DNA from 4 places in the Streptomyces sp. YGL11-2 genome. Region 2 is predicted to be linked to each of the others. Evidence: riboswitches for the same ligand, from Rfam matches in the RefSeq annotation. Region 2 holds a riboswitch; each other region holds the start of a gene.
The links. A riboswitch is a leader RNA that binds a small molecule or an ion and turns the genes downstream of it on or off. The one in region 2 is predicted to bind cyclic di-AMP.

Region 1 (7,320 bases), on a different contig from region 2:
TGGAAGCGCCAAGTTCCGGAGATCTTCCGCTGGTTCGGGCTGTTCCTGCGGGCCTGACCGCCCGCGGGGCAGTGGCCCGCGGCCCGGGAAGCGAGCGTGATCAAGGGCCTTTCCGCCGGATCCGGCGGACAGGCCCTTCGCGCGTTCCGGGGCCCGGAGGAGGGGCTTGGGGAGGCGGGTGTGGGGGAGGTGCTCTGCAAGGTGTCTGCGGGCGGTCGGGCAGACCCTAGGCCGGGCGGGTCGCTCCGGCGAACGGCAGCTGGTCGATCGGAGCGATGCGCACCGGTGCTCCAGGGTGCGGGGCGTGGATCATCCTGCCGCCGCCGACGTAGATCCCGACGTGGCTGATGCCGGAGTGGAAGAACACCAGGTCGCCGGGGGCGAGTTGGGACCGGTCGACGCGGGGGCCCGCGTTGATCTGGGTGTAGGTGGTGCGGGGCAGGGTGACACTGCCGGACTTCCAGGCGGCCTGGACCAGCCCTGAGCAGTCGTACGCGGACGGGCCGGTCGCGCCCCATGCATAGGGCTTACCGAGCGCGGCATAGGCGAAGGCGACGGCCCGGGCGGCTCGGGGGTCGGGGGTGGTCGCTCGTCGCCGCTGTTCCGGGCCCGAGTGGTCGCGCAGGTCCTCGGCGGTCCCCAACGCCGGGACGACGGCGCTCCGTTGGCCTACGAGCGCGGTCCCGGCCCCCGGCAGGCGCCCCCTGGCGGTCCCGGCCTCCGGCAGGTGATTGCCGGCGACGGCTCCGGTCTCCGGCAGGCGGCTCCTGGCCGCCCCGGTCTCCGGCAGGTGTGCCGTGGTGGCCTCGGGCTCCTCCCGGTGTTCCGGGTTGGTCCCGGCCCGGCGGTGGAGCCGGTGGACGCTGCCGAGCCGGCGCGCGTGACCGGCCACCGCGGTCACCTGGTGGCTGCCCGTACGCTCCAGGACCGTGGCGCCGTCCAGGCAGCGCTGCGGGTCCGCGGACAGTGGCGGCCGTACGGTCGGCGGCTGTACGGCCGGGGCCGCTCCCGTGCGGTGCCGGGTGGCGGCGGTGGTGCCGGGCTCGGCCCGGCCGGGGCCGTCGAGGGCGGTGAGGGCGGCGTCCGTGAGGGCCGGCGGGGCGGCGGTGCGGACTCGGATCATGCGGTGCGACGCCACGGGGGCCGTCACTTCCTTCCCTCGGGGAGCGGACGCGTCAAGGTGACCGCGACCATGACGGCGGCCGAGACCGGGACGGCGGTCGGGGCCGTGATGGCGACCGGGGCCGTCATCGATGAGCCGTGAGCGATGACGGACGGTGCGCCGGCGGTTGCCTGAGGGAGGACGCTAGGCGCGGACGTCACGGGAGGGCGCCGGGTTGCCCGGCATTGTTCGTTTCCGACCGTTGAGCTTGCGAGGGTGACCGGGGATTCGGCGCCGGGCGGCCGGGAGCGGCCTGCCGTGACCGATGCGGTGATTGCAGGCGCCCTGCCGGAAAGGCCGTGCTAAGGGACGGCTACGATCCACCACTATGGACGTAGTAATCAATATCTTCGTCGCCCTCCACATCATCGGTATCGCCGCCCTGCTCGGCGGTTTCCTGACCCAGATGAAGGCGATGGGCGCGGGCACCGCCCGCTTCGTGCCGGGCATGCTGCACGGTGCGCTGACGATGCTGGTCACCGGCGTCGCGCTGGTCGGCCTGAACCAGATGCAGGACCACTCGGTCAACAACATCAAGATCGGCATCAAGATGGCCGTCCTGGTGGTGATCCTGGCGCTGGTCTACGTCAAGCGGGACGAGGAGAAGATCGCCAAGCCGCTCTTCGGCGCGGTCGGCGGGCTCACGATGCTCAACATCTTCATCGCGGTGCTCTGGACCTGAGTCATCGCGGTCCGCCGGAGCCGAGCCCCCGGCGGATCCGGCTGCGGTGCCCGCCGCAGAGACGACTCACCGCGCGGTCATCCCGCTCCGTACCCGGAGGCGGAGGATGGCCGCGCGGTGGCGTGTGGGGGGCGTGGGGGGGAGAAGGGGGGCGTGGGCCCGTCAGCTGAGCCGGACGCTTCCGTAGATCGGCATGTAGTAGATCGACTCGACGCGGACGCTGGCGCCCGGGTGCGGGGCGTGGATCATCTGGCCGTTGCCGATGTACATCCCGACGTGGCTGATGTCGCTGAAGAAGAACACCAGGTCACCGGGCTGGAGGTCGCTGGTGGAGACCCGGGTGCCGGCATTGACCTGGTCCCAGGTCGTCCGCGGCAGATCGACTCCGGCGGCTCGATACGCGGCCTGCGTCAGGCCCGAGCAGTCGTAGGAGCTCGGTCCGGTGGCGCCCCACACGTACGGCTTGCCTATCTGGGCGCGGGCGAAAGCGAGCGCCTCCGCGGCCTTGCTGGAGGAACTGCTGCCGGACGATCCCGATCCCGAGCCGGTGCTCGAACCGCCGCTGGGCTGCTGCTGCTTCTGGGCGGCCTGCTGGCGCGCCAGTTCCGCGGCCTTGCGCTGGGCCTCCTGCTCCTTCTGGCGCTCCAGTTCCGCGAGCCGCGCCTTCTCCTGGGCGGTCAGCCGGGACAGCAGCTGCCGGGCCTCGGCCAGTTTGGCCTGCACGGACTGCTTGCTCTCCTTGAGGGACTCCTGGGACTGCTGGAGACTCTCCAGGCTGCGGGTCGCCTCGGCCCGCTGCCGTGCCGCCGACGCGGCCTCCTGCTCGTAGGCGGTGACGGTCTGCTTCTGCCGGCCGGTCAGCCGCTCCATGAGGTGGTTGCGGTCGACGAACTGCTGCGGGTCCTTGGCGAGCATCAGCTGCGCCGTCGGGTTCATGCCGCCCGTCTGGTACTGGGCCGAGGCGAAGGTGCCCAGCTCGCGCCGGGACTGGTTCATCTTCTCCGCGCGCTTGGCGGCCTCGTCGAGCAGGCGGTTCACGGTCCGCTGCTGACTGTCCGCCTTCTCCTTGGCGGCGTTGTACTTCTGGGTGGCGACCTCGGCCTGCTGGTAGAGGCCGTCGACCTTCTGCTTGACGTCCTCGATGGACGGCTTCGGTGACGTGGGGGCCGCGTTGGCGGTCTGCGAGAGCAGGGTCACCGAGGCGAGGGCGGCGGTGGTGAGCCCGGCGGCCGTGCGGCGGCTGCCGGGCGAGGTGAGTATGTGGGTTCGCGGCTTGCGGTGCGACGCCAAGGCCGGCGACTCCTTCCGTGGACCGCCTACCGGGTTAGCTGTCGGGTTCGGGCGGTGGCGCTGACGGAAGGCTTGCCCTACGGTCCGTACGTCCGCCTGGCGACGGCCGTACCGATCGATTCACCCCGGTGGTGCTGGTGGGTCCCCGGCTCCGGGTGCCTGGTGGCAGGGCCGGACTCGGCGGAGGCGGCCCGTGCGGACGCTCTCGTTCGCGGGGAGGCGGGCTGCCCGAACGAGACGGTAGCCAACCCGTGTGGCCCCTGTGAAGGCTGATGTTCGATATGCCCGAAACCTTTTCGTTATCTGAACTCGGCTCCGGTTTCCCTGCGGTGGAAGTCGCCTGCGGGCGGCCCATTCCGAGCCAGGGCTGATACGGTCACCGGTTGCGCCGCGTAAGGAAGGAACCGGGACCGCGCCCCGCACGAGCCCCGCAGGGTCGCCGCCGGGACCTCCGCGCCGCACTTCCCCGCGGCAATCGGCCACTCCGCAACCGCTTGTCAGTGCGGCGGCCTAGACTCGGTTGGCGATGAGCAGCCTCTTTGACGACAGCTTCCTGGCGGACCTCGGGCCCTCGGACGAGGAGCCCCCGCCGCCCCCCGAGGACGAGCACGGCCCGGCCCCGGAGGAGATGCCCGCCGACCTCTTCGGCGGCAGGTTCGACGCGCCCGTGTCCAGGGAGGCGTACTACCGCGACGGCGCCGCCCGCCCGGCCCTCGACGCGGCGGCGCTCCTGGAGGGGCTCAACGACCAGCAGAAGGCGGCCGTGGTGCACACCGGCGGCCCGCTGCTGATCGTCGCCGGCGCCGGTTCCGGCAAGACCCGGGTGCTGACCCACCGCATCGCGCATCTGCTTGCCGAGCGTCATGTCCACCCCGGCCAGATCCTCGCGATCACCTTCACCAACAAGGCCGCCGGTGAGATGAAGGAGCGTGTGGCGGACCTGGTCGGCCCGCGGGCCAACGCCATGTGGGTCTCCACCTTCCACAGCGCCTGCGTCCGGATCCTGCGCCGCGAGTCCAAGAAGCTCGGCTTCACGTCGTCCTTCTCGATCTACGACGCGGCCGACTCCAAGCGCCTGATGGCCCTGGTCTGCCGCGATCTGGATCTGGACCCCAAGCGCTTCCCGCCCAAGTCCTTCAGCGCGAAGATCTCCAACCTCAAGAACGAGCTCATCGACGAGGAGAGCTTCGCCGGGACGGCCGCCGACGGTTTCGAGAAGACCCTGGCCGAGGCGTACGCGATGTACCAGGCGCGGCTCCGCGAGGCCAACGCCCTGGACTTCGACGACATCATCATGACGACGGTCAACCTGCTCCAGGCCTTCCCGGACGTCGCCGAGCACTACCGCCGCCGCTTCCGCCACGTCCTCGTCGACGAGTACCAGGACACCAACCACGCCCAGTACACCCTCGTCCGCGAGCTGGTCGGCCCGGGCACGGCCGAGACGCCCGCCGCCGAGCTGTGCGTGGTCGGCGACGCCGACCAGTCGATCTACGCCTTCCGCGGCGCCACGATCCGCAACATCCTCCAGTTCGAGGAGGACTACCCCGACGCGACCACGATCCTGCTGGAGCAGAACTACCGCTCCTCCCAGACGATCCTCTCGGCCGCCAACGCCGTCATCGAGCGCAACGAGAACCGCCGCCCCAAGAACCTCTGGACGGACGCCGGCGCCGGCGCCAAGATCACCGGCTATGTCGCCGACACCGAGCACGACGAGGCCCAGTTCGTCGCCGACGAGATCGACCGGCTCACCGACGCCGGCGACGCCAAGGCCGGCGACGTCGCCGTCTTCTACCGCACCAACGCCCAGTCCCGGGTCTTCGAGGAGATCTTCATCCGGGTCGGGCTGCCCTACAAGGTCGTCGGCGGCGTGCGCTTCTACGAGCGCAAAGAGGTCCGCGACATCCTCGCCTACCTCCGGGTGCTCGCCAACCCCGAGGACACCGTCCCGCTGCGCCGGATCCTCAACGTCCCCAAGCGCGGCATCGGCGAGCGCGCCGAGGCCATGATCGACGCCCTGTCCGCGCGCGAGAAGATCACCTTCCCGCAGGCGCTGCGCCGCGTCGACGAGGCGTACGGGATGGCCGCCCGCTCCGCCAACGCCGTCAAGCGGTTCAACGTCCTGATGGAGGAGCTGCGCACGATCGTGGAGTCCGGGGCCGGCCCCGCCACGATCCTGGAGGCGGTCCTGGAGCGCACGGGCTATCTGGCCGAACTCCAGGCGTCCACCGACCCCCAGGACGAGACCCGGATCGAGAACCTCCAGGAACTCGCCTCCGTGGCCCTGGAGTTCGAGCAGGATCGCGGTGCGGAGGAGGAGCCGGAGGCCGGCGCCCCCGGCCCCGGGACGCTCGCCGAGTTCCTGGAGCAGGTCGCGCTGGTAGCCGACTCCGACCAGATCCCGGACGAGGACGAGGAAGGCGCCGGCGTCATCACCCTCATGACGCTGCACACCGCCAAGGGCCTGGAGTTCCCGGTCGTCTTCCTGACCGGCATGGAGGACGGCGTCTTCCCGCACATGCGCTCGCTGGGCCAGACCAAGGAGCTGGAGGAGGAGCGCCGACTGGCGTACGTCGGCATCACGCGCGCCCGCGAGCGGCTCTACGTCACCCGCTCGACGATGCGCAGCGCCTGGGGTCAGCCCTCGTACAACCCGGCCTCGCGCTTCCTGGAGGAGATCCCGGACGACCATGTGGAGTGGCGGCGGCTGTCTCCTCTGGGCTCCGGCCCGGCGACACCGTCCGCCTCGATGGGCGGCCTCTCGTCCGGCGGCGGCTTCGGCGGGGGCGTCGGCTCCTCGCTGTCGTCCGCGCGCTCCAAGGGGCCGAGCGGTTTCTCCACCCGGCGCGCCAAGGACCGCCAAGTGGTCTCGCTGGCTGTCGGCGACCGCGTCACCCACGACAGCTTCGGACTCGGCACGGTCGTCGGCGTCAAGGGCAGCGGCGACAACGCCGAGGCGACGATCGACTTCGGCGGCGAGAAGCCGAAGCGGCTGCTGCTGCGGTACGCGCCGGTCGAGAAGCTGTAGCGCCCGCGGGCGACGTCAAGAGCCGCGGCCTCAGTACGGGTTGAGGTCGTGGCTCCGCAGCCACGGGATCGGGTCGACGGCCGCGCCGCCACCGGGGCGCACCTCGAAGTGCAGATGCGGGCCGGTGGAATTGCCGGAGTTGCCGGAATAGGCGATCTGGTCACCGGCCTTGATCGATCCGGAGCGGACCTTGGTGCTGCTCAGGTGGCAGTACCACGTCTCGGTCCCGTCGGGGGCGGTCACGATCGCCATGTTGCCGTAGGCGGAGTTCCACTGGGTGCGTACGGTGCCGTCGGTGGCGGACATGACCGGGGTGCCGTAGCTGACCGGGAAGTCGATACCGGTGTGCACGGACATCCAGTTCACACCGGCCTGGCCGAAGAGCGCGCTCAGTCCGTGCTGGGTGACCGGCAGGACGAACTTGGGGCGTGCCGCCTCCTTGGCGGCGGCCTCCTCCGCCTTGCGCTTGCGCTCTTGCGCCTGCCGCTCCTTGAGGTCGAGGCGCTCCTGCGTGCGGCTGGCCCGTTCGCGGAAGTCCTGGGCGCCGGCGTTGAGTCCGGCGAGCTGGGAGTCCAGCTTCTTGTTGGCCGGGGAAGCCTTGACGGATGCGGTGTCCGCGGCGGCCTGCGTGGTCGAGCCGTCCTTGCCGTCCCCGCCGAACTGGCTGACGGAGGCGGCGGCAGCCGCACAGACACCCATCGCGGCGACCGAGGGCACCGCGACGGTCAGCAGCGCCGAACGCTTCGCCGGGCGCCGCCGCCCACGGCCCCCGCCGCGGACCGCCTTGCCCGGTTCGGGGCCGCTGACGCGCCGGGAACCGGCGGCCGGGGCCGGGGCGGCGACGGGCATCGCCTGGGTCATCGCATCGGCGATGGACGCCGGATCACCGGGGGTTCCGGGCTCGGCGGCGGGCTCGGTGTCCGGCGCGGCCTGCGGGGACGCGGCCTCCTCCGGAGCGTCGTACTCGTATGCCGGGGCGCCCTGTTGGTGGCTCTGGGCGGTGCCGTACGCGCCGGTGTCGCGCCAGGACGCGGCGTCCCACTGGACCGTGTCGTCCGCCGGCGGGCCGGCCTGCGCGGGGATGCCCGGAACGTAGTCCGCGGTGGACCAGACGGCGGTGGCCTCGTGGCCGCCGGGATCCTGGAGGGCGGTGGC
Region 2 (7,320 bases):
CGTGGCGGCGTTTGCGGGGTCGCATCCGCTGGCCAAGAAGATCGGGGCGTGGCCTTCGGTGTTCGCGGTCGCGGGTGGGGTGGCGCTGGCGTCGTGGGTGGTGGCGGATCGGCGGGGATAGTGGCGCCCCCGGGGGCCGGGTTGTTGTGGTGTTCGTGGTGCAGGGCGGAGAGGGTTACCGCCCCGCACCACTGTTGTCGGCTCGCTGTTGTCGGCTCGCTGTTGTCGGTCCGCTGTTGTCAGTCCACTGGTGCCGGCCCGCAGTTGTCGGCCCTCGCGCTCAAGGGTCGCCCGCAGCCAAGGGTTCCGCGCCCCCACGGGTTCCCCGCCCTCACGGATACCGCGCCCCCAGGGGTCAGGGCGCGGGTGTCAGGCCGACGCCTCCGTGAGGAGGGCCAGTTCGACGTCGGTGAGGGTGAGGTCGGCGACGGCCAGGAGGGTCGGGAGCTGGGCGGCGTTGCGGGCGCTGGCGATGGGGGCCGCGACGGTGGGCCGGGCGGCGAGCCAGGCCAGGGCGACGGTGGCGGGCTCGGCGTCGTGGGCGGCGGCGACCGTGTCGAGGGCCTGGAGGACGCGCCGGCCCCGCTCGGTCTCCAGGTACGCGGCGGCCTTCCCGGAGCGGGCGCTGTCGACGCTGCCGCCCGGCCGGTACTTACCGGTCAGGAAGCCGGAGGCGAGGGCGTAATACGGGACCGCGGCGACGCCGTGGCGGGCCGCCACATCGGCGAGTTCGCCCTCGTAGGTGTCGCGGGAGACCAGGTTGTAGTGCGGCTGGAGCGCCACATAGCGGGCCAGGCCCTCACGGTCGGAGAAGGCCAGCGACTCGTCCAGGCGCCGCGCGGAGATGTTGGACGCGCCGATCTCCCGGACCTTGCCGGCGCGGACCAGCTCGTCGAGGGCGGTCAGGAACTCCGCCACCTCAACCGATTCGTCGTCGTAGTGGGTGTAGTAGAGGTCGATGTGGTCGGTACGGAGACGGGTCAGGGACGCCTCGACCGCGGTCTTGATCGTGGCGGCGGACAGGCCCTTGAGATCCCGGTGGGCACCGACCTTGGTGGCGATGACGACCTGGTCGCGGTTGCCGCGGGCCGCCAGCCAGTTGCCGATGACGGTCTCGGACTCGCCGCCCCTGTGGCCGGGCACCCACATCGAGTACGCGTCGGCGGTATCGATGAAGTTCCCCCCGCCGGCCACGTAGGCGTCGAGCACCCGGAAGGACTCCGCCTCGTCGGCGGTCCAGCCGAAGACGTTGCCCCCGAGGCAGAGCGGGGAGACGGACAGCGAGCCGATGGTCTTGGTGGTGTGGGTCGTCATGCGTCGCTTCAGCGCCGGCGGACGGGGAGATATTCCGCCGGCGGGCGGGAAGTTACTCCGTCGGCGGGCGGGGAGTCGTTCGCCGCCCTCCTCGCCTGCCTCCCCGCAACGCGGCGCTACGCGCATTTCACGGGGGGCGTGCCCCGTACGTCAGACACCGACCCCGTGGTCGCGCAGCCACGGCATCGGATCTGTCGGATCGCCGGCGTCCGGGCGCACCTCCAGGTGGAGGTGCGGGCCGGTGACGTTGCCGGTGGCGCCGACGCGGGCGATCACGTCTCCCGTGGTGACCTTGCCGGAGGTCTTCACCATGGAGGACAGATGGCAGAACCAGAGTTCCGTGCCGTCGTCGAGGGTGAGGACGATGCGGTAGCCGTAGGGACCGGCCCAGCCCGCCTTGGTGATGGTGCCGGAGTGAACCGCCTTGACCAGCGAGCCCGTTGGCGCCGCGAAGTCCTGGCCGGTGTGGTTCGCCGCCCAGTGGTCGCCGGCCTGCCCGAAGCTCGCGGTGAGGGTGTACGAGGAGACCGGGACGACATAGCTCTTCGCCAGTTCGGCGAGGCGGGCGGCCTCCGCCGCCTGGCGCTTGGCCTCCGCCGCCGCCTCCTTCTCGGCAGCAGCGGCCTGCTCCGCCGTCTTCTGGTGCACGGTCGCGTCCTTCGCAGCCTCCTGGATCGCCGAGTGCTCCGCGCTCTCACGCGCTTCCCGGTCCGCGGCGCCCTGCTGGGTATCGGCCTGCTGGAGGATCCGGCTGCGCAGCGCCTCGGCCGCGTCCGTGCCCTGACCGGCTGCGTGGTGCGTCACCCCCGCCTGGGAGAGGGGGCGGGAGGTGCCGGCGGACGCGGGGGCCGAGTCCGCTCCGGCGGCGGACGGGGCGTCCGTACCGGCGGCCGATGCCGCCGCGGTGCCCCCGCCGTCGGAGAGGAGCGAGCCGATGCCGGGCAGCGACGCGGCGTCCGGGAGCTTGCCGGCAAGGTCGTCGGCCATCCCGCCGAGGTCGGGCATCGATATCGGCACCGGCGGCCGGTCCTCGGCCGTGGCCATCCCGCCGGCGCCGACCGCCGCGATGACGCCGACGCCCAGGACCGTACCGCCGCGGGCGAGTCCGCCGCTGCGCTGCTTGGCCACCCGGTGCTTGCCGCGGACGGGGCGGACGGACTCCTCGGTGGGGTTCCACTCCTCCCAGAGGCCGTCGCCCTCGCCGGACGCGCCGTCGTGGGCGGCGGCGAATCCCGAGGTGTCGGCGAATCCCCTGGTGTCGGCGAATCCCGTGGCGTCGGCGGGGCTCTCGCAGGCGTCCCGCCCCTCGCCCGGGTCGGGGAGATCAGTGGCGGGGACGTCGAAGCCGACGACGCCGTCGCGGCGACCCGGACCGGCGAAGTCGTAGGCGGACGGGGCGTGTGGGGCGGGCCTGTTGGACGCCACGGGGGCGCACTCCTTTCCTTCCTTCTCGCCTACCGGGTTAGCTGACGGGTTCGGAGCAGGAAGGTCTCCTACGGGCGCCCCCTGGCGAGAGGCGTCCGATTCACCCCAAGGTGGTGGTTCCCCGGTTCCCTTGGCGCGGTGCTGCGCAATTCCAGGCAGATACGGCGGATTCGGGTGCGCCCCGTCGGGCGACCCGGTGCAGTTCTGGGCAATTCCGCACGGCTCTTTACGGCTCATGACGGCTCTTTACGGCCCTGCAGGACGGGTGCGAGCGAGCAGTTCGGAGTGGTGCGGAGTGGTCCTGGACGTGCGGGAACAGCGCATTCGGGATTCGGCGTCGGCGCGCGGTGCCGCCACTGGCGACGGCTGGGACAACCGCGCTCCGTTATCGGACAGTAATAGAGACGGTGGCGGAATACCAAGCGTTCCCGCGAATCCGCACGGGTTTTGCCCGCGCTCCGTACGAGCCGTGGCATGGGACTTTGGCCGCCGGCGCGGGCGCAGGCGGGGCGAGCTGCCGGCACCGCGCCAGGTGATCTTGCGGTGATGGTGTGTCAGTTGTTATGCGCAGGGACGCCCCGCGGTCACGGAGCGTGAGAGCAGTACGGTCGGATCATGGTCGTCAACGTCGTGAACACCGGGAACGCCGGGAACACCTGGAATACCGGGAACACCGTCAACAGCGCTCAGGCAGTGGCGAATCGGCACCGGGAGTTCTCCCGGCAACAGGCCCGGGGACGTTCCGCCCCACACGAAGAGTTGACCGCACGGATCAGCCAGGACCCCGAATTCTGCGGCCTGCTCTCGGGCTCGCTGCCCGCCGGCGACCGCCGGCAGCCGGAGCTGCTGCTCGCCGCCGTGCGCTATCTCGACGGCCCGCACGCGGAGTTGGGCCCGCGTGACGAGACGGCCTACGGGCGCTGGCGCGAGTGGACGGTCCGGCACTGGGACGAGGTCCGCGCGGTGATCATGCGCCGCGCGCCCCGGACCGGCGAACCGGCCCACTGCGCCGCCCTGCTGCCGCTGCTCGCCCGCCTACCGCAGCCGCTGGCCCTCCTGGAGATCGGCGCATCGGCCGGGTTGTGCCTGTATCCGGACCGATACCGGTACCGGTACTGCCATACCGGGCAGGAGGCGGGCGGTTCCGACTCCAACCCGGGTTCCGGTGCCCGTTCTGGTTCTGGTTCCGGTGCCGGACCGGACGCCGCCGGCCCCCACGGGACGGCGTACGAGGAGGTCGGCGCCCCGGACAGCCCCGTGACCTTCAGCTGCCGTACGAGCGGGGTGGCGGGCGCCGCGAGCGGCGGTACGGTCCCGGCCGGCGCGCTCCCCGACATCGTCTGGCGCGCCGGTATCGACCCGAACCCCCTCGACCCGGTCGGCGAGCCGGACGACCTCCGCTGGCTGCGGGCCCTCGTATGGCCACAGGACGCGGACCGCATGGCGCGGCTGTCGGCGGCCGTCGAGGCGGTCCGGCCGGCGCCGCGCCCTCGTATCGTGCGCGGCGACCTGGTCGGCGAACTGCCCGCGCTGGCCGCCGAGGCGCCGCCGGAGGCCACGCTCGTCGTCTTCCACAGCGCCGTACTGGCCGGCCTTCCGCCCGCCCGGCGCGAGGAGTTCGCGCAGCGCGTGCGGTCGCTGCTCGCCGACCGGGACGGCGGCGGGCACTGGATCTCCCAGGAGCACCACAGCGTGCTGCCCTGGATCACCGCGCCGGAGCACGCGTCCCTCGGCCCGGAGGACGCGGCGCTGCTGACGCTCGCGCTGGACGAGCGCCCGGTGGCCCTCACCGGACCGCAGGGCCGGAGCCTGCACTGGCTCCGGTGACCCGGGAGGACTGGCTCCGGTGACCGGGGAGGCCGTGAGACCCGCGACGACTGCCCCCATCCCTCTTCCCTCCAGGGGCCGTTCCCCCTCCAGGGACCGTTACCCCTCTAGGGGCCGCTGCACCGCCAGGAGCGCCATGTCGTCCGCCGGCGCCCCTCCCGAGTGCCGGGCGACATCGTCGAGCAGCAGCTCCAGGAGGTCGTCGGGCCCGGCGAAGCGCCGGCCGCGCAACCGGCCGCCCGGGTCGTAGAACCGGCCCAGCAGGTCCCGCGCCTCGGTCACCCCGTCGGTGAACAGGAGCAGCAGCGCCCCGGCGGGAAGGAACGTCTCGTCCGACCGGTCCGGCCAGCCGGCCACATCGCTCAGCCCCAGCGGCAGCGCGGGCGAGCTGGGCATCAGCTCCCGCAGCCCGCCGTCGGGGGTGAGCAGCAGAGGGGCCGGGTGTCCGCGGTTCAGGACGCGCACCACGGACCGCTCCCCGGCGGGGACCTCCGCCAGTACGGCGGTGGTGAAGCCCTCGTGCCGGTCGGGCCCCTCGCGCCGCCCGCCCTCCCGTTTGAGCGCACGTTCCAGCCGGCCGGCCACCGCCTCCAGGGTGGCCTCCTGCTCCGCCGCCTCCCGGAAGGCACCGATGAGGACCGCTGCCGCCTCCACGGCCTCCAGGCCCTTGCCCCGCACATCGCCGACGATCATCCGCACCCCGTACGGGGTGTCCTGCACCGCGTAGAGGTCGCCGCCGATCCGGGCGTCGGCCCGCGCGCCCACGTAGCGCGCGGCGACCGCGAGCCCGGCCAACTGCTCCGGCGGCGCGGGCAGCACGGCCCGCTGGGCCGCCTCCGAGACATCCCGTACGGACGCCAGCCGGGCGTCGCTCATCCGCACGACCCGGTTGATGCCGAGCGCCAGCAGCGCCACCACGACGACCGTGACCGCCTCGGTCACCGACTCGTAGTAGTCCTTCTCGCCGTGGTACGTCACGACCCACACCTCGCTGAGGACGGCGGCCACGACGGTGACGGCGGTGGCCCGCAGGGTGTAGAGCGGGGCCGCCACCAGGGGAGCGGCGGAGAGGAACGGAGCCGCGGTGTACTGGGGCGGCGTGACGTAGTCGAAGACCACGCCGCCGACGATCAGCGCGGCCGGCAGCCAGCGCGCCAGGCGGCGGCCGAGCGGGGACATCTGCTCCCGGCGCGCCCGTCTCTCCCGGTCGCCCGTGCGGTATCTGCCACCTCGACGCATCCGCACACGCCTCTTCCCACTCCGTCCACCCGGCCGCGCCCCGCAAGGGCTGCCCCGTCCACGGGGGAGCCCTCGCCTGCGGACGAACGGACACCGTCCCCCAAGGCTTGCCGGTACGGGGACCGGGCGGCGAGTCCTCGGGGTCCGGACGGGTCAATACGAGGGCGCCGGTACGGGGCCTGGGCACGGGGCGGTAAGGGGCCTCGGACGGGCTGGGCGGGGCCGGGTCCGCCTGTACCGACGCACGGCCGGCACCGGGCTCCAGGGACCGGGCTCCGTCCCGGGAGCGTCCGCCGGTCGCCCTGGTCTGCGGCACCGGCTCCGCGGAGCCGAGTCGCGCCGCCGCGCGCCGCATTCCCCTCGCCCGCCCGGCATCTGACGCAGCGCCTGCCGAGCCGTCCGCGCCACGCGGCGCCCGCGCCGGGCCGGGCCGGGCCTGGCCGGAAAAGCGCAACGCCCCGGCCGGTGCGTTCCGGTCGAGGCGCTGAACCGCAGGTCAGGCGGCCTGTCCTGCGAGGGAATCGGTGGGCCATCAGGGGCTCGAACCCTGAACCAATGGATTAAAAGTCCACTGCTCTGCCAATTGAGCTAATGGCCCGCACCGAGCAGCATAGCCCGAGGACGTCCCGCAGCCCGAAGGCATGGGCTATCCGGCCAATCGGCGGCGTGCCGCCACGGGCGCGACCGCGGTGTCCCGGGGGCCGCGAGAGCCTCGGTACGGCCGTCGCGGACGGCTGCCGCACCCGTCCGCCCGTATGCCGCCACCTGCGCCAACGCGCAGGGCCCGTACGGCACTTGCGTACCGTACGGGCCCTGCGGAAGCTATGGCCGAATCTCGGCCGTCGCGCTTCGGGGATCAGCCGTTGCGCTTCCAGCGCGGCTTGTCGTCGCGGCGGCCGAAGGAGCCGGCCGCGCTGCCCGAACCACGGTGGTCGTCACGCCGGGCGTACGGACGGTCGCCGCGGTAGCCGCCGGAGGACGGACGGCCGCTGGAGCGGTCGTCGCGGTTGAACGGGCGGTCGCCGCCGCCGGAGCGGTAACCGCCGGAGGCGCGCCCGCCGGAACGGTCGTCGCGGTTGAACGGACGGCTCGGACGGTCGCCGCGGTCGCGGTTGAAGCCCCGGTCGTCGCGGCGCTCGAACGACCGCCCACCGGAGCGCTCGTCACGGCGGTCACGGTCACGGTCCCGGCCGAAGCCACCACGGTCGTCACGGCGGTCGTCACGACGCTCGAAGGAACGGGCGCCGAAGCGGTCGTCACGGCGGTCACGGTCGCGGCCGAAGCCGCCACGGTCGTCACGGCGGTCCCGCTGGAAGCCGCCCCGGTCGTCGCGACGCTCGTCGCGGCGCTCGAACGACCGCCCACCGGAGCGCTCGTCACGGCGGTCACGGTCACGGTCCCGGCCGAAGCCACCACGGTCGTCACGGCGGTCGTCACGACGCTCGAAGGAACGGGCGCCGAAGCGGTCGTCACGGCGGTCACGGTCACGGTCCCGGCCGAAGCCACCACGGTCGT
Region 3 (7,320 bases), on a different contig from region 2:
CACCCCCCGCCGGGTCGCCGAATTCGCGCCGCGCATACAGGAGTTGACGGACCATCTGGTCGACGGCTTCGCGGCCCGGGGGAGCGCGGACCTGATCCACGAGTTCGCCTTCCCGCTGCCGATCTACGCGATCTGCGACCTGCTCGGCGTCCCGCCCGAGGACCAGGACGACTTCCGCGACTGGGCGGGCATGATGCTGCGACACACCAAAGCCGGGTCCGGCGGGGGGCCGCGCGGCGGCGTCGCCCGCTCGGTGAAGAAGATGCGCACGTACCTGGCCGAGCTGATCCACAGCAAGCGGGCCGGCCTGGGTGCGACGGCCGCCCCGGACGAGGACCTGATCTCCGGCCTGATCCGCGCCTCCGACCACGGCGAGCACCTCACCGAGAACGAGGCCGCGGCGATGGCCTTCATCCTGCTCTTCGCCGGTTTCGAGACCACCGTCAACCTCATCGGCAACGGCACCTACGCGCTGCTGCGCCACCCCGCCCAGCGCGAGCTGCTCCAGAAGTCGATGGCGGCCGGCGACACCGAACTGCTCGCCACCGGCATCGAGGAGCTGCTGCGCTACGACGGTCCCGTGGAGCTGGCCACCTGGCGGTTCGCGACCCGGGACCTGACGCTGGGCGGGCAGCGGATCGCCGAGGGGGACCCGGTGCTCGTGGTGCTGGCCGCCGCCGACCGCGACCCGGCGCGGTTCACCGAGCCGGACGTCCTCGACCTCACCCGGCGTGACAACCCGCACCTGGGATACGGGCACGGGATCCACTACTGCCTCGGTGCGCCGCTGGCCCGCCTCGAAGGGCAGACCGCACTCGCCACCCTGCTGACCCGGCTCCCGGACATCCGGCTTGCGGCGGAACCGGATGATTTGCGCTGGCGCGGCGGGCTCATCATGCGCGGACTGCGGTCCCTGCCGGTGGAGTTCACGCCGAACGGCCGCTGACCGGCGAAGGTCGACGAGCCCAGCCGAACCTGACATGACGTCAGCTGCGTGACCTACGCGTGATCTCCACTACACCGACTTGTGACTACCCGTGACCCCGGCTACCTTTCCACGGACGATCGCGGTCGAATGTTCGACCGGCGGCCGGACCGACGGCAGGACCCGGCGGACCGGCCGGGGCCACTGTGGCGCCGATCCGACAACTCAACCGCCGCGCGAAAGGCAACCGCATGCGTTCCGGGAACGGCCGGCATCGTCGACCCCGTCAAGCACCGGCCATTTTTGTCACGGCAGGAGTAACCGGCGCGGGCCTCGCCCTGCCGCTGTTCGCCGCCAGCGGCGCCCACGCCGCCGACACCGCCACCTGGGACAAGGTCGCCCAGTGCGAGAGCGGTGGGGTGTGGAGCGCGAACGCGGGCAACGGCTTCTACGGCGGCCTGCAGCTCACCCAGGAGATGTGGGACGGCTACGGCGGCTCGGCCTACGCCTCCCGCCCCGACCTCGCCAGCCGCGCCCAGCAGATCGCCGTGGCCGAGGCCATACTCGACGACCGCGGCCCGGACGCCTTCCCCGGCTGCGCGGCCAACGCCGGCCTCACCAAGGACGGCCGGACGCCGGACGTCGACCCCGGCAGCACGACCAGGCCCTCCCCGCGCCCGTCGCACTCGCACACCGCCGACCCCTCCGACGGGTCGGACGACGACTCGGGCACCGCCGGCCCGTCCGGTTCGGCGCCCGGACCCGACACCCCGGGCTCCACGGACGCTGGCGACCAGGGCGATCAGGGTGGCCAGGGCAACCAGGGCGACCGCGGAAACCATGGCGACAAGGGCAACCGGGGCGACCACGGCAACAAGGGGGACAAGGGGAACAAGGGCGATAAGGGCGATCGCCCTGCCGACCCCACCACGGACCCCACCACCGACCCCACCGGCCCGTCGGCGACCCCGTCGCCGTCCGGTACGGCCTCTCCCGGGCCCGGCGACGGCCGGCCGGCCCCGTCCGTGCCGCCCGGCCGGGGCAAGCACCGCGGCGCCCCGGACGACGGCGAGGGCAAGGGTGACGGCAGGAACGGCAGCGGTGACGGCGGCAAGGGTCGCGGCACCGGCGCGGGCCCGGACGAGGACCGGGGCGACGACCCCGCCGGCTCCCCGGGCGGCCACGCCTCCCGCGGCGGTGACGCGCACGGCACGCCCCCGGCGGGTGCCGACCGGTACCTCGTACGTCCCGGTGACACCCTGTCAGCGATCGCCGGGAGCCATGACCTGCCCGGCGGCTGGCCCGCGCTCTACGCGCACAACAAGGACGTCGTCGGCGCCGACGCGGACCTGATTCGCCCAGGTCAGCTGCTCGATCTCGGGCACGGGGAAGGGTAGTTACCGGCGGTTCGTCCGGTTTCTCCAAAGTGAGACAAGGCTCTCGTTGCGGGGGGTGGGTCCTGGCCCGCCCCCCGTTGCCATACCGGTGCCGACCTGCGGAAATGTGACCTGCGATGATCAAAAACGGTCAACTTGGTTCAGAACATGGGGTTTGAACACCAAGCGGGTTACTGCTTACGGTCGGGACCGCTCGCCAAAGCGGGCTCTGCGATCGCACGCCGAATCCTGCCGGCGGTCGGAGGCAACCGACGCGCAAGCGCCGAAGGCAGGAGCGGGGGACCCAAGGTAGGTGCCGGCCCCGCCCGTGAAAGCGGGTCAGCCGGCTTGGGGTGAAGCCGTGTGTGCAGCACACACGGCCGGGCAACTCACATGGCCCGAACCCGACAGCTCACCTCGTAGGCGTCGGTGAGGAAACGAACGCACCATGCTGATCAACAAGGGCAAGCACCGTCGCAGCTCCAAGGCCGTCCGCGTCGCCACCCTGGCCGGTGTCGCCGGTGCCGCCGTCGCCGTCCCGCTGATGGGCGCCACCTCCGCCTCCGCGGCCTCGGTCGCCACCTGGGACAAGGTCGCCCAGTGCGAGTCCGGCGGCAACTGGTCGATCAACACCGGTAACGGCTACTACGGTGGCCTGCAGTTCTCGAACTCCAGCTGGGCCGCCGCCGGTGGCACCAAGTACGCGGCCCGCGCCGACCTGGCCACCAAGGACCAGCAGATCGCCGTCGCCGAGAAGCTGCTCGCCATCCAGGGCCCGGGTGCCTGGTCCTGCGCCGGCGCCGGCAACCTGACCGCCGGTGGCCCGGCCGCCAACGTCGACGCGTCCGGCTCCGCCGTCAAGAAGAGCCAGGGCACCACCGAGACCCGCAAGAAGACCGAGGGCACCACCAAGAAGTCCGCCCCGGTCCGCGAGAAGGCCCAGCCGGCCCCGCAGCACTCGCACCGCTCCGGCGAGACCTACACCGTGAAGTCCGGTGACACCCTCGCCAAGATCGCCAAGGCGCACGGCACCAACTGGAAGGCGCTGTACGCGGCCAACAAGTCCGTCGTCGGCGGCAACCCGAACCTCATCTTCCCGGGCCAGAAGCTCAGCATCTGAGCCGCTTCGGCCGGCCCGGCCGTCTGAGCCGAACGTGAGCCGGACCCGATCCGGACCGGCCGTCCGAGCCTGCCCCGCCCCGGCGCGTACTTCCCCCGAGCGCGCCGCGGCGGGGCTTCTCCATGACGTCATGACGTCGCGTCCCTGACGTCGCGTCCCTGACGTCGCGTCCGTGACATCGCGCAGCCCGCCCGACGGGCGCCTTCCGCCGCTTTCCCCGCTCAGCGAACAATGCACCCAAACATTCCGTGAACTGGGCCTTTGGCCTGCTTGTTGGGTTTTTCCGTCCCACGGAGCGGGCCGAGGGCGAGCGGATCCGCCCGGGGCCGTTAGGCTCGTGCTGCAGAACTCCAGACACCCATGAAGGAGACAACGTGCCGTCCATCGACGTCGTCGTAGCCCGCGAAATTCTCGACTCGCGAGGTAATCCCACGGTCGAGGTCGAGGTCGGCCTCGACGACGGCAGCACCGGCCGTGCCGGCGTGCCGTCCGGTGCCTCGACCGGCGCCTTCGAGGCCATCGAGCTTCGCGACGGCGACCCGAACCGCTACCTGGGCAAGGGTGTGGAGAAGGCCGTCCTCGCCGTCATCGAGCAGATCGGCCCGGAGCTGGTCGGCTACGACGCGACCGAGCAGCGGCTGATCGACCAGGCGATGTTCGACCTGGACGCCACCGACAACAAGGGCTCGCTCGGTGCCAACGCCATCCTCGGCGTCTCCCTCGCCGTCGCGCACGCCGCCGCCGAGGCCAGCGACCTGCCGCTGTTCCGCTACCTGGGCGGCCCGAACGCGCACATCCTGCCCGTCCCGATGATGAACATCCTGAACGGCGGCTCGCACGCCGACTCCAACGTGGACATCCAGGAGTTCATGATCGCCCCGATCGGCGCGGAGTCCTTCTCCGAGGCGCTGCGCTGGGGCGCGGAGGTCTACCACACCCTCAAGAAGGTCCTCAAGGAGCGCGGCCTGTCCACCGGCCTCGGCGACGAGGGCGGCTTCGCGCCCAACCTCGGCTCCAACCGCGAGGCACTCGACCTCATCCTGGAGGCCATCAAGCAGGCCGGCTACGCCCCCGGCCAGGACATCGCGCTGGCGCTGGACGTCGCCGCCTCCGAGTTCTACAAGGACGGCAAGTACCAGTTCGAGGGCAAGGACCGCTCGGCCGCCGAGATGACCGAGTACTACGAGGAGCTGGTGGCGGCCTACCCGCTCGTCTCCATCGAGGACCCGCTGTTCGAGGACGACTGGGCCGGCTGGAAGGTCATCACCGACAGGCTCGGCGCCAAGGTGCAGCTGGTCGGCGACGACCTCTTCGTCACCAACCCGGAGCGCCTGGCCCGCGGCATCGAGGAGGGCTCCGCCAACGCCCTGCTGGTGAAGGTCAACCAGATCGGCTCGCTGACCGAGACCCTGGACGCCGTCGAGCTGGCCCAGCGCAACGGCTTCAAGTGCATGATGTCGCACCGTTCCGGCGAGACCGAGGACGTCACCATCGCCGACCTCGCCGTCGCCACCAACTGCGGCCAGATCAAGACCGGCGCCCCGGCCCGCTCCGAGCGCGTCGCCAAGTACAACCAGCTGCTGCGCATCGAGGAGATCCTCGACGACGCCGCGGTCTACGCGGGCCGCAGCGCCTTCCCGCGTTTCAAGGGCTGACGCCCTGAAACGCTCGGCGGTCCGCCGCTTCAAGGGCTGACGGCCGCAGCCGCGGCAGCGTCCGTACGTCTTCCGTCCGTCCCCGGCACCGGTCCCGTACCGTTGCCGGGGACGTACGTCGTTGTGGCGACACGGCGGCACGACGGAATCTGAAGGGGAGGCGAGGCCACGTGCCCGCGGACCGGTTCTCCACCGCGACCCGGCTCAAGGCGCTCGGCGAACAGGCCGCCGCCCGCGTCTACCGCGCGAAGCGGCGCCCCCGACGCAACCGCCTCACCGGCCGTGCCGCCCTGCTCGCGCTGGTGATGTGCTCCCTGGTCGTCGCCCTCGCCTACCCGATAAGGCAGTACATCTCCCAGCGTTCGGACATCGCCGACCAGCGCCGCAAGGCCCAGGACGCCGGCGCCGAGCTGAACCGGCTGCGCGACGAGAAGGCCCGCTGGCAGGATCCGGAGTTCGTCCGGCAGCAGGCCCGCCGGCACCTGCACTACGTCATGCCGGGCGAGACCGCCTACACCGTCCAGGACGGATCCGGCGTGCACGCGGCACAGAAGGGGGCGGCGGCGACGCAGCCGCCCTGGTACGAGAAGCTGTGGGACGGTGTCGACGCCGCGGACCAGCGGTAGGCCCTGGCCGCTGGGCCGGGGACCCGGCCCTGGCTCATCGGACAGGCCCCAGCCCGTACTGTCGACACCGGGACCGTCCGCACGGTCCCGCCCGCACGACCCCCGCGGTGGTACGCACCGGGCCCGGCGGCCGGCCGGCCCCGCGGGGCGGTCCGCCGCCCCGCCCGGCACCGCCGCCACCGGACAGAACCCGCCGCCCTCACCGAAAGCGCCCATGGAAACGCCTCCGCCCCAGACCGAGCCCACCGAGCCCACCGCCGCGGACATCGCCGCCTTCAAGGAGCAGCTCGGCCGCCCGCCGCGCGGCCTGCGCGCCATCGCCCACCGCTGCCCCTGCGGGCAGCCGGACGTCGTCGAGACCGCGCCGCGCCTGGAGGACGGCACGCCCTTCCCCACGCTCTACTACCTCACCTGCCCGCGCGCGGCCTCCGCGATCGGCACGCTGGAGGCCGACGGCGTGATGAAGGAGATGACCGAGCGGCTGGCCACCGACCCGGAGCTGGCCGCCGCCTACCGCGCGGCCCACGAGGACTACATCCGGCGCCGGGACGCCATCGAGGTGCTCCAGGGTTTCCCGAGCGCGGGCGGGATGCCCGACCGGGTCAAGTGCCTGCATGTGCTCGTCGGCCACTCGCTGGCGGCCGGCCCCGGCGTCAACCCGCTCGGCGACGAGGCCCTCGCGATGCTCCCGGAGTGGTGGCGCAAGGGCCCGTGCGTGTCCCCCTGCGGCGACGCCCCGGAGGACGCGCAGTCCCCGGCCGCCGCGACCCGGTACACCTCGGAAACCTCCGACGCCCCCGAAGGAGACGCCAAGTGAAGCGGGTCGCCGCCATCGACTGCGGTACGAACTCCATCCGGCTGCTGGTCGCGGACCTGGACCCCGAAACCGGTGAACTCAAGGACCTGGACCGCCGGATGCAGATCGTCCGGCTCGGCCAGGACGTCGACCGGACCGGACGGCTGGCCCCCGAGGCGCTGGAGCGCACCTTCGCGGCCTGCCGCGAGTACGCCGCGGTGATCAAGGGCCTGGGCGCCGAGCGGCTCCGGTTCGTGGCGACCTCCGCCTCCCGCGACGCGGAGAACCGCGAGGACTTCGTCCGCGGTGTCGTCGACATCCTGGGCGTTGAGCCCGAGGTGATCACCGGCGACCAGGAGGCGGAGTTCTCCTTCACCGGCGCCACCCGGGAACTGACCGGCCACCCCCATATCGCACTGCCCTACCTGGTCGTGGACATCGGCGGCGGCTCGACCGAGTTCGTCCTCGGCGACGGCTCGGTACGGGCGGCCCGTTCCGTCGACGTCGGCTGCGTCCGCATGACCGAGCGCCACCTCGTCCATGGCGGGGAGATCAGCGACCCGCCGGCTGCCGGCCAGATCACCGCCATAAAGGCGGACATCGCCGCGGCCCTGGACCGCGCCGAGGAGACCGTCCCGCTGAGCGAGGCCGCCACCCTGGTCGGCCTGGCCGGTTCGGTGACCACCGTCGCCGCCATCGCCCTCGGCCTGGACCACTACGACCCCGCGGCCATCCATCACTCCCGGATCTCCCTCGCCAAGGTCCGCGAGATCACCGAGGACCTGCTCGCCTCCACCCACGCCGAACGCGCGGCCAGCCCGG
Region 4 (7,320 bases), on a different contig from region 2:
CGCCGCGACCGCACCGCCGTCGCCGCGGGCTTCGGCCTGCTGCGGCTGTCGGGCGCGCCCTCGCTGGGCTGGCTGGACGTGAAGACGTCCGGCGGTGTGGAGGTCGCCGCCATCGAGGCCGCGGTCGACGAGGAGCTGGCGCGCTTCGCCGACGAGGGGCCGACCCCGGAAGAGATGGAGCGGGCCCAGGCCCAGCTGGAGCGCGAATGGCTGGACCGCCTCGCGACGGTCAGCGGCCGTGCGGACGAACTGTGCCGCTTCGCCGTCCTGTTCGGCGACCCGCAGCTCGCGCTGACCGCTGTGCAGCGCGTCCTGGAGATCTCCCCGCTGGAAGTGCAGGCGGTCGCCAAGGCCCGGCTGCGCCCCGACAACCGCGCCGTGCTCGTCTACGAGCCCACCGAGCAGACCGACGCCGCCGACACCGAGGAAGAGGAGGCGGCGCAGTGAACGACGCCACCACCCGCGACGACGCCCCCGTGAGCACCATGGACTTCCACCCGCAGCCCCAGGGGGGCGCGCCCAAGCCGTGGGCGTTCCCGGCCCCCGAGCGCAGCCAATTGCCCAACGGTCTCACCCTCCTGACCAGCCACCGCCCCGGCCAGCAGGTCGTCGCCGTCGAGATCAACCTCGTCGCCCCGCTGGACGCCGAGCCCGAGGGCCTGGACGGCGTCGCCACGATCATGGCGCGCGCCCTGTCGGAGGGCACCGACAAGCACACCGCCGAGGAGTTCGCCGCCGAGCTGGAGCGCTGCGGCGCCACTCTGGACGCGCACGCCGACCACCCCGGCGTACGGGTCTCCTTGGAGGTCCCGGCCTCCCGGCTGCCGCGGGCGCTCGCCCTGCTCGCCGACGCGCTGCGCGCCCCCGCCTTCCCGGACAGCGAGATCGAGCGGCTGGTCCGCAACCGCCTCGACGAGATCCCGCACGAGCTCGCCAACCCGGCGCGGCGCGCCGCGATGGCGCTGTCCAAGGAGCTGTTCCCGGCCACCGCCCGGATGTCCCGGCCCCGCCAGGGCACCGAGGAGACCGTGGCGCGCATCGACGCCGGGGCCGTCCGAGCCTTCTACGACGCGCATGTGCGGCCCGCCGCGAGCACCGCCGTCATCGTCGGCGACTTCACCGGCGTCGACCTGGCCGCGGTCCTCGCCGACACCCTGGGCGCCTGGACCGGATCCACCGCCGAGCCGCTGAAGCCCGCGCCGATCGTCGCCGACGACAGCGGCCGGGTGGTGATCGTGGACCGCCCCGGCGCCGTTCAGACGCAGCTGCTCATCGGCCGGACCGGACCCGACCGGCACGACCGGGTGTGGCCCGCGCAGGTGCTCGGCACGTACTGCCTGGGCGGCACGCTCACCTCCCGACTGGACCGTGTGCTGCGGGAGGAGAAGGGCTACACCTACGGGGTGCGTGCCTTCGGGCAGGTGCTGCGGTCCTCCGCACCCTCGTCCCCCGAGGGCGCCACGGGTGCCTCGCTGCTGGCCATCAGCGGCTCGGTGGACACCGCCTCCACGGGACCGGCCCTTGAGGACCTGTGGACGGTGCTGCGCACCCTCGCGGCAGAGGGGCTGACCGACGCCGAACGCGATGTCGCGGTGCAGAACCTCGTCGGCGTCGCGCCGCTGAAGTACGAGACCGCGGCGGCCGTCGCCGGCACGCTCGCCGACCAGGTGGAGCAGCACCTCCCGGACGACTTCCAGGCGCAGTTGTACGTCCGCCTCGCGGAGACCGGCACGGTCGAGGCGACCGCGGCGGCCGTCAGCGCGTTCCCGGTGGACCGCCTGGTGACGGTCCTGGTGGGCGACGCGGAGCAGATCGTGGAGCCCGTCAAGACACTGGGGATCGGCGAGGTGACGGTCGTCGGCGGCTAGCGTCCGCCGGCATGACGCCCGTCATGTGACGGCTGGTCACTTGGCGACAAAGCGGCTCCCGTGGTGGTCACCCGCCACGGGAGCCGTCGCATGTCCGCCGCCGGCCGCAGCGAGCCCGCTGCCCGTTTCCACGTGTCACCGTGCTCCCGTCGGACGGGCACGCCGCGTGTTCCGTGCGTACCGCCGGCCCGCGTTGCCGGTCCGTGCCGCTGATGTCCCGTCCCGCGCTGCTGGTTGCCCTTCCGAGGTGTGGCGTCCCGCACAAACAGCCGATTCTGTTTGCCGATTGAAAGTTGTCCCGTTTAGCGTCGGTCCGGCTGTTCGTCACAAGACCGCCACAACAGTGGCACCGGACAGCCATCGCCGAGTCCCCGTACGGCGCGAGCCAGGGGAGCCGGGGACCCACATGTCCCTTGGGGTGAATCGGGCCCCTCTCCGGAGGAGCCCGTAGGAGACCTTCCTGCTCCGAACCCGTCAGCTAACCCGGTAGGCGAGAGGGAAGGAAAGGACCAGCCAGTACATGGCGTTCACCCGTGCCACCGGGAAGCACCGCCGTGCGAGCCGCACCGCTCGTACGACCCGCAACATCGCCGGCATAGCCACCTTCGCGGCCTCCGGTGTCGTCGCTTCCATGGCGTCGCCCGCGCTGGCCGCCACCGGCGAGGCCGCGCACCACGACACCGGACTCCAGCAGGCCGTCGTCGTGGGTGACGAGCTCGCCGGCCGGATCGAGGCCCAGGCCGACGCGCAGCAGGCGGCAGCCGAGGCCGCCGCCGCGAAGGCGAAGGCCGAGGCCGAGGCCAAGCGGCGCGCCGAGGAGGCCAAGAAGAAGGCCGAGGCGGAGCGGGCGGCCAAGGAGCGCGCCGCCCGCGAGGCCGAGCGCAAGCGCCTCAACACCTTCGTCGCCCCTGTGGACGGCTCCTACGTCTCCACCCCGTACAAGGCGTCGAGCGGCCTGTGGTCCTCGGGCAGCCACACCGGTATCGACTTCCACGCCGCCTACGGGACGTCCGTCCACGCCGTGGGCTCGGGCACCGTCGTGGAGGCCGGCTGGGGCGGTGCGTACGGCAACAACATCGTGATCAAGATGAACGACGGTACGTACACCCAATACGGTCACCTGTCGTCCATCGGCGTCTCCGTCGGCCAGACCGTCACCCCCGGCCAGCAGATCGCCCTCTCCGGCAACACCGGCAACACCACCGGTCCGCACCTCCACTTCGAGGCCCGCACCGGCCCCGAGTACGGCTCGGACATCGACCCCGTCGCCTACCTCCGCTCGCACGGCGTGAGCGTCTGACCTCCCGCCGCATCGCGCGTCCCCCAGGAGCCTCGGCCCGCCCCCCACGCGGGCCGGGGCTCCGCCGTATCCGCCGCATCCGGTCGTATCCGCCGTCGCCGTCTCCGCAGGGCCGGGTGTCCGGCCGGTCCACCGGCCACTGGACCTCCGCCGCATCGGCCAAAAAATATCGATAAATTCACGGCATCCGCAGGAAACCTCGTCCTGGTCGAATAGAGTCGAGGGAAAGGCGCCGATCGGCGGCGTTTTCGAGGGGAATACGGCGGAGGCACGGACGATGCGAGGCCACATTTCCGCGCATGCGGTGTGCACAGCGATTCGCGACGATATCGTCTCCGGCGTGCTCGCGCCGGGAAGCCGGCTGATCGAGGACATTCTCGCCGCGCGTTACGGAGTCTCCAGAGTCCCGGTGCGCGAAGCGCTGCGCACCCTCCAGTCCGAGGGCTTCGTCACCACCCGCCACCACGCGGGCGCCTGTGTCGCCGAACCGACCGAGCAGGAAGCCGCCGACCTCCTGGACATCCGTGCCCTCCTGGAGCCGATGGGCGCCGCCCGCGCGGCCGTCCGCCGCAGCCCCGCCCACCTCAAGGTGCTCCGCGGCCTGGTGCGGCTCGGCCGGGAGCGCGCCCGGCACGGCCACCCCGCGGATCTGCGCCAACTGGACGGCTGGTTCCACGAAACGCTCGCCCAGGCGGCCGGCAGCCCCAGCCTGACGGCGCTGCTCACCCAGCTGCGGCGCAAGATCGAGTGGATGTACGTCGTGGAGCCGACGGCCCGGGTCGCCGACGCCTGGGACGAGCACGGTGCCGTACTGGACGCGGTGGCGCGGAGCGATGCCGATCGGGCCCGTGCCCTGATGGCGGCTCACATCGAGCGCTCCCTTCCGGTGCACCGGCTGCGGCGCCCCGCCGCGGCGGCCGTGAGCGATTCGAAACGGCCCGTCAACACGGCGCGTGCGCGGAATTAACACGCGGGCCGTATACAAAGAGGTGCGGAAAGACTCTTGAGTGGGCCGCAATGACTCCTGTGCGGGCCGGAATGCGTTTCTGTATTTCCGTGCGGCATGTCGGGGGGATGGGGTAGGCGCATCCGGTATTCCGTCGATTTCGCCCGAGGTGGTCGTTGATTCTCGCGGGATGTTATTTCCCGTGAGCTTAATTTCCGCGTCGTTCGGTCCGGATATCCGCTTCCCGTATTCGCCGGCGGTCCCGTGATCGGCCAGAGGTCCCGCCATGCCGGCCCTGTGTGCCGAGTACCGGACCGCGGACAGCGAGACGGCCCCGTCGCGGCGACCGTGTCCGGTCGTCGCGGCGGGGCCGCATCGGCGGAAGTCCCGGCGGGCCCGGCGGGTGCGAGCGGGGCCGCGGAGGGCTTCGAGTGGTCTCAGACGGTCTCGGGGAGCTCTTCCAGGCCCTCCGTGACCAGCTTGGCCAGGCGGTCGAGTGCAGCCTCGGCGCCCTCGGCGTCAGAGGCGAGCACGATCTCCTCGCCGCCCTGGGCGCCCAGGCCGAGCACGGCGAGCATGGAGGCCGCGTTGACGGGGTTGCCATCGGCCTTGGCGATCGTCATGGGGACACCGGACGCGGTGGCCGCACGGACGAAGATCGACGCGGGGCGGGCGTGCAGGCCCTCGGCCCAACCGACATTGACGCGGCGCTCAGCCATGGTGTTGCCCTTCAAGTCGTGACTGTTGTCTAGACCAGTCTCTCACGCTGTGGGCGGTGCTCCCACAGTCCTTCGTCCTGACCTCCAGGTCCGGCTTCCCGGCCGTATCTCCCGGCCGTTCGACCCGCCGGAGACGGCCCTGCGGCCGAGCGTACGCACGCCGAGCCGGCTGTCAGTGCCCGGCCGTACGCTGTCGGCATGCAGACGCCGCCTGATCATGCGTACCCGACCCACTGGGAAGCCGATGTGGTGCTGCGCGACGGCGGGACGGCGCGCATCCGCCCCATCACGCCCGACGACGCCGAGCGGCTGGTCTCCTTCTACGAGCAGGTCTCGGACGAGTCGAAGTACTACCGCTTCTTCGCGCCCTACCCCCGTCTGTCCGACCGCGACGTCCACCGTTTCACCCACCACGACTACGTGGACCGCGTCGGCCTGGCCGCCACCGTGGGCGGCGAGTTCATCGCCACCGTCCGCTACGACCGGATCGACGACCGGGGCCTGCCCGCCAAGAGCCCCGACGACGACCAGGCCGAGGTCGCCTTCCTGGTCCAGGACGCCCACCAGGGCCGTGGTGTCGCCTCCGCCCTCCTGGAGCACATCGCGGCGGTCGCCAGGGAGCGCGGCATCCGCCGGTTCGCCGCCGAGGTGCTGCCCGCCAACTCCAAGATGATCAAGGTCTTCACGGACGCCGGCTACACCCAGAAGCGCACCTTCGAGGACGGCGTGGTCCGCCTGGAGTTCGACCTCGAACCGACCGAGCAGTCGATGGCCGTGATGCGCGGCCGGGAGCAGCGCGCCGAAGCACGCTCCGTCCAGCGGCTGCTCGCCCCCGGTTCGGTCGCCGTCATCGGCACCGGCCGCGCCCCCGGCGGCGTCGGCCGCACCGCGCTGCGCCACGTCCTCGACTCCGGCTTCACCGGCCGCCTGTACGCCGTCAACCACGCCTTCCCCGAAGACCTGCGGCTCCTGGAGCCGGAGGGCGTCCCCGCGGCCCGTACGCTGCGCGAGATCACCGAGCCGGTCGATCTGGCCGTCATCGCCGTCCCCGCGGCCGGCGTCCCCGACGTGGTCCGCGACTGCGGCGAACACGGCGTCCAGGGGGTGCTGATCCTCTCCTCCGGTTACGCCGAGGCCGGCCCCGAGGGCCGTGAGAGGCAGCGCGCGCTGCTCCGTCAGGCCCGCTCCTACGGCATGCGCCTCATCGGGCCCAACGCCTTCGGCCTGATCAACACTGCCCCCGACGCCCGGCTGAACGCCTCCCTCGCTCCCCGGATGCCCGGCGCCGGCCGGATCGGCCTGTTCACCCAGTCCGGCGCCATCGGCATCGCCCTCCTCAGCGGACTGCACGCGCGCGGCCCCGGTGACGGCGGTATCGCGGGCATCTCCGCCTTCGTCTCGGCCGGCAACCGCGCCGACGTCTCCGGCAACGACCTCCTCCAGTACTGGTACGACGACCCAGACACCGACGTCGCGATCCTCTATCTGGAGTCCATCGGCAACCCCCGCAAGTTCGCCCGGCTCGCCCGCCGCACCGCCGCCGTCAAACCGGTCGTGGTCGCCAAGGGCGCCCGGCACACCGGCACCGCCCCCCTGGGCCACGCCGTCCCCACCGTCCGCATCCCCGACAGCACCGTCGCCGCCCTGATGCGCCAGGCCGGCGTGATCCGCGTCGACACGGTCACCGAACTCATCGACGCCGGGCTGCTGCTCGCCTCCCAGCCGCTGCCTTCCGGCCCGCGCATCGCCATCCTGGGCAACGCCGAGTCGCTGGCGCTGCTGGCTTACGACGCCTGCCTCACCGAAGGGCTGCGCCCACAGCGCCCGCGTGTGCTCGCCTCCGACGCGACCCCCGAGGACTTCCGCGCCGCGCTCGCCGAGGCGCTGGCCGGCGACGGCTGCGACGCCGTCGTCGTCACCGCCATCCCGTGGGTGGGGGAGGAGGCCGCCGCCTCCCCGGGCGGCAGCGGCGAGGGCACCTCACTGGCAGCGGCCCTGCGCGCCGCGGTCACCGCCGACCCGGGAAAGCCGGTCACGGTCGTCCACCTCGCGATGGACGACCTCGCCGAGGCCCTCGCGGCACCGCCCGGCCAGCAGGTGCCGGCGGCCCCGGCCCCTGACGGCGGGCCGTCCCACCCCGAGACCCCCGAGCGGTCCCCGGAACAGCCGCCCGCCCCGCCCCTCCCACCCCACCCCCCGCTGCCGCCGCACCCCCCGGCCCCCTCGTACGCCCCCGGCCCGCCGCCCGTCCCGGGTGCCCGGCAGACCGCCCCCGAAGCCGACGCGCCCGCCGCGCCCCGCCCCCGCCCCGCCCTGATCCCCGCCTATCCCGCCGCCGAGCGCGCCGTCCGCTCGCTCGCCGAGGCCGTCCGGTATGCGGCCTGGCGCCGGGCGGCGGTCGAGCCGGGACGGGTGCCCGAGTACGACGACATCCAGGAGGCCGCGGCCGGCGCCGACGTCGAGCGGCTGTTGGACCAGCTCACCCAG

Region 1: another riboswitch for cyclic di-AMP. It lies ahead of ACO1BR_RS11240 (NlpC/P60 family protein); the one in region 2 lies ahead of ACO1BR_RS04555 (M23 family metallopeptidase).
Region 3: another riboswitch for cyclic di-AMP. It lies ahead of ACO1BR_RS23575 (transglycosylase family protein); the one in region 2 lies ahead of ACO1BR_RS04555 (M23 family metallopeptidase).
Region 4: another riboswitch for cyclic di-AMP. It lies ahead of ACO1BR_RS29285 (M23 family metallopeptidase); the one in region 2 lies ahead of ACO1BR_RS04555 (M23 family metallopeptidase).

Annotation. Positions count from the first base shown of each region.
Region 1 is NZ_JBNHIN010000007.1:202,598-209,917, reverse strand. It holds gene ACO1BR_RS11255 (alpha/beta hydrolase) at 1-57, shown strand, start outside; gene ACO1BR_RS11250 (C40 family peptidase) at 227-1,138, opposite strand; gene ACO1BR_RS11245 (hypothetical protein) at 1,491-1,844, shown strand; gene ACO1BR_RS11240 (NlpC/P60 family protein) at 2,007-3,134, opposite strand; cyclic di-AMP (ydaO/yuaA leader) riboswitch at 3,143-3,327, opposite strand; gene pcrA (DNA helicase PcrA) at 3,661-6,165, shown strand; gene ACO1BR_RS11230 (peptidoglycan DD-metalloendopeptidase family protein) at 6,196-7,320, opposite strand, start outside.
Region 2 is NZ_JBNHIN010000002.1:484,748-492,067, reverse strand. It holds gene ACO1BR_RS04565 (hypothetical protein) at 1-121, shown strand, start outside; gene ACO1BR_RS04560 (aldo/keto reductase) at 370-1,314, opposite strand; gene ACO1BR_RS04555 (M23 family metallopeptidase) at 1,465-2,739, opposite strand; cyclic di-AMP (ydaO/yuaA leader) riboswitch at 2,751-2,895, opposite strand; gene ACO1BR_RS04550 (DUF2332 family protein) at 3,355-4,566, shown strand; gene ACO1BR_RS04545 (PP2C family protein-serine/threonine phosphatase) at 4,666-5,745, opposite strand; tRNA gene ACO1BR_RS04540 (tRNA-Lys) at 6,331-6,403, opposite strand; gene ACO1BR_RS04535 (DEAD/DEAH box helicase) at 6,662-7,320, opposite strand, start outside.
Region 3 is NZ_JBNHIN010000021.1:70,538-77,857, forward strand. It holds gene ACO1BR_RS23565 (cytochrome P450 family protein) at 1-946, shown strand, start outside; gene ACO1BR_RS23570 (transglycosylase family protein) at 1,177-2,322, shown strand; cyclic di-AMP (ydaO/yuaA leader) riboswitch at 2,573-2,742, shown strand; gene ACO1BR_RS23575 (transglycosylase family protein) at 2,750-3,421, shown strand; gene eno (phosphopyruvate hydratase) at 3,796-5,076, shown strand; gene ACO1BR_RS23585 (FtsB family cell division protein) at 5,247-5,702, shown strand; gene ACO1BR_RS23590 (DUF501 domain-containing protein) at 5,917-6,519, shown strand; gene ACO1BR_RS23595 (exopolyphosphatase) at 6,516-7,320, shown strand, end outside.
Region 4 is NZ_JBNHIN010000031.1:81,721-89,040, forward strand. It holds gene ACO1BR_RS29275 (M16 family metallopeptidase) at 1-447, shown strand, start outside; gene ACO1BR_RS29280 (M16 family metallopeptidase) at 486-1,868, shown strand; cyclic di-AMP (ydaO/yuaA leader) riboswitch at 2,220-2,376, shown strand; gene ACO1BR_RS29285 (M23 family metallopeptidase) at 2,389-3,168, shown strand; gene ACO1BR_RS29290 (GntR family transcriptional regulator) at 3,446-4,135, shown strand; gene ACO1BR_RS29295 (HPr family phosphocarrier protein) at 4,552-4,833, opposite strand; gene ACO1BR_RS29300 (GNAT family N-acetyltransferase) at 5,032-7,320, shown strand, end outside.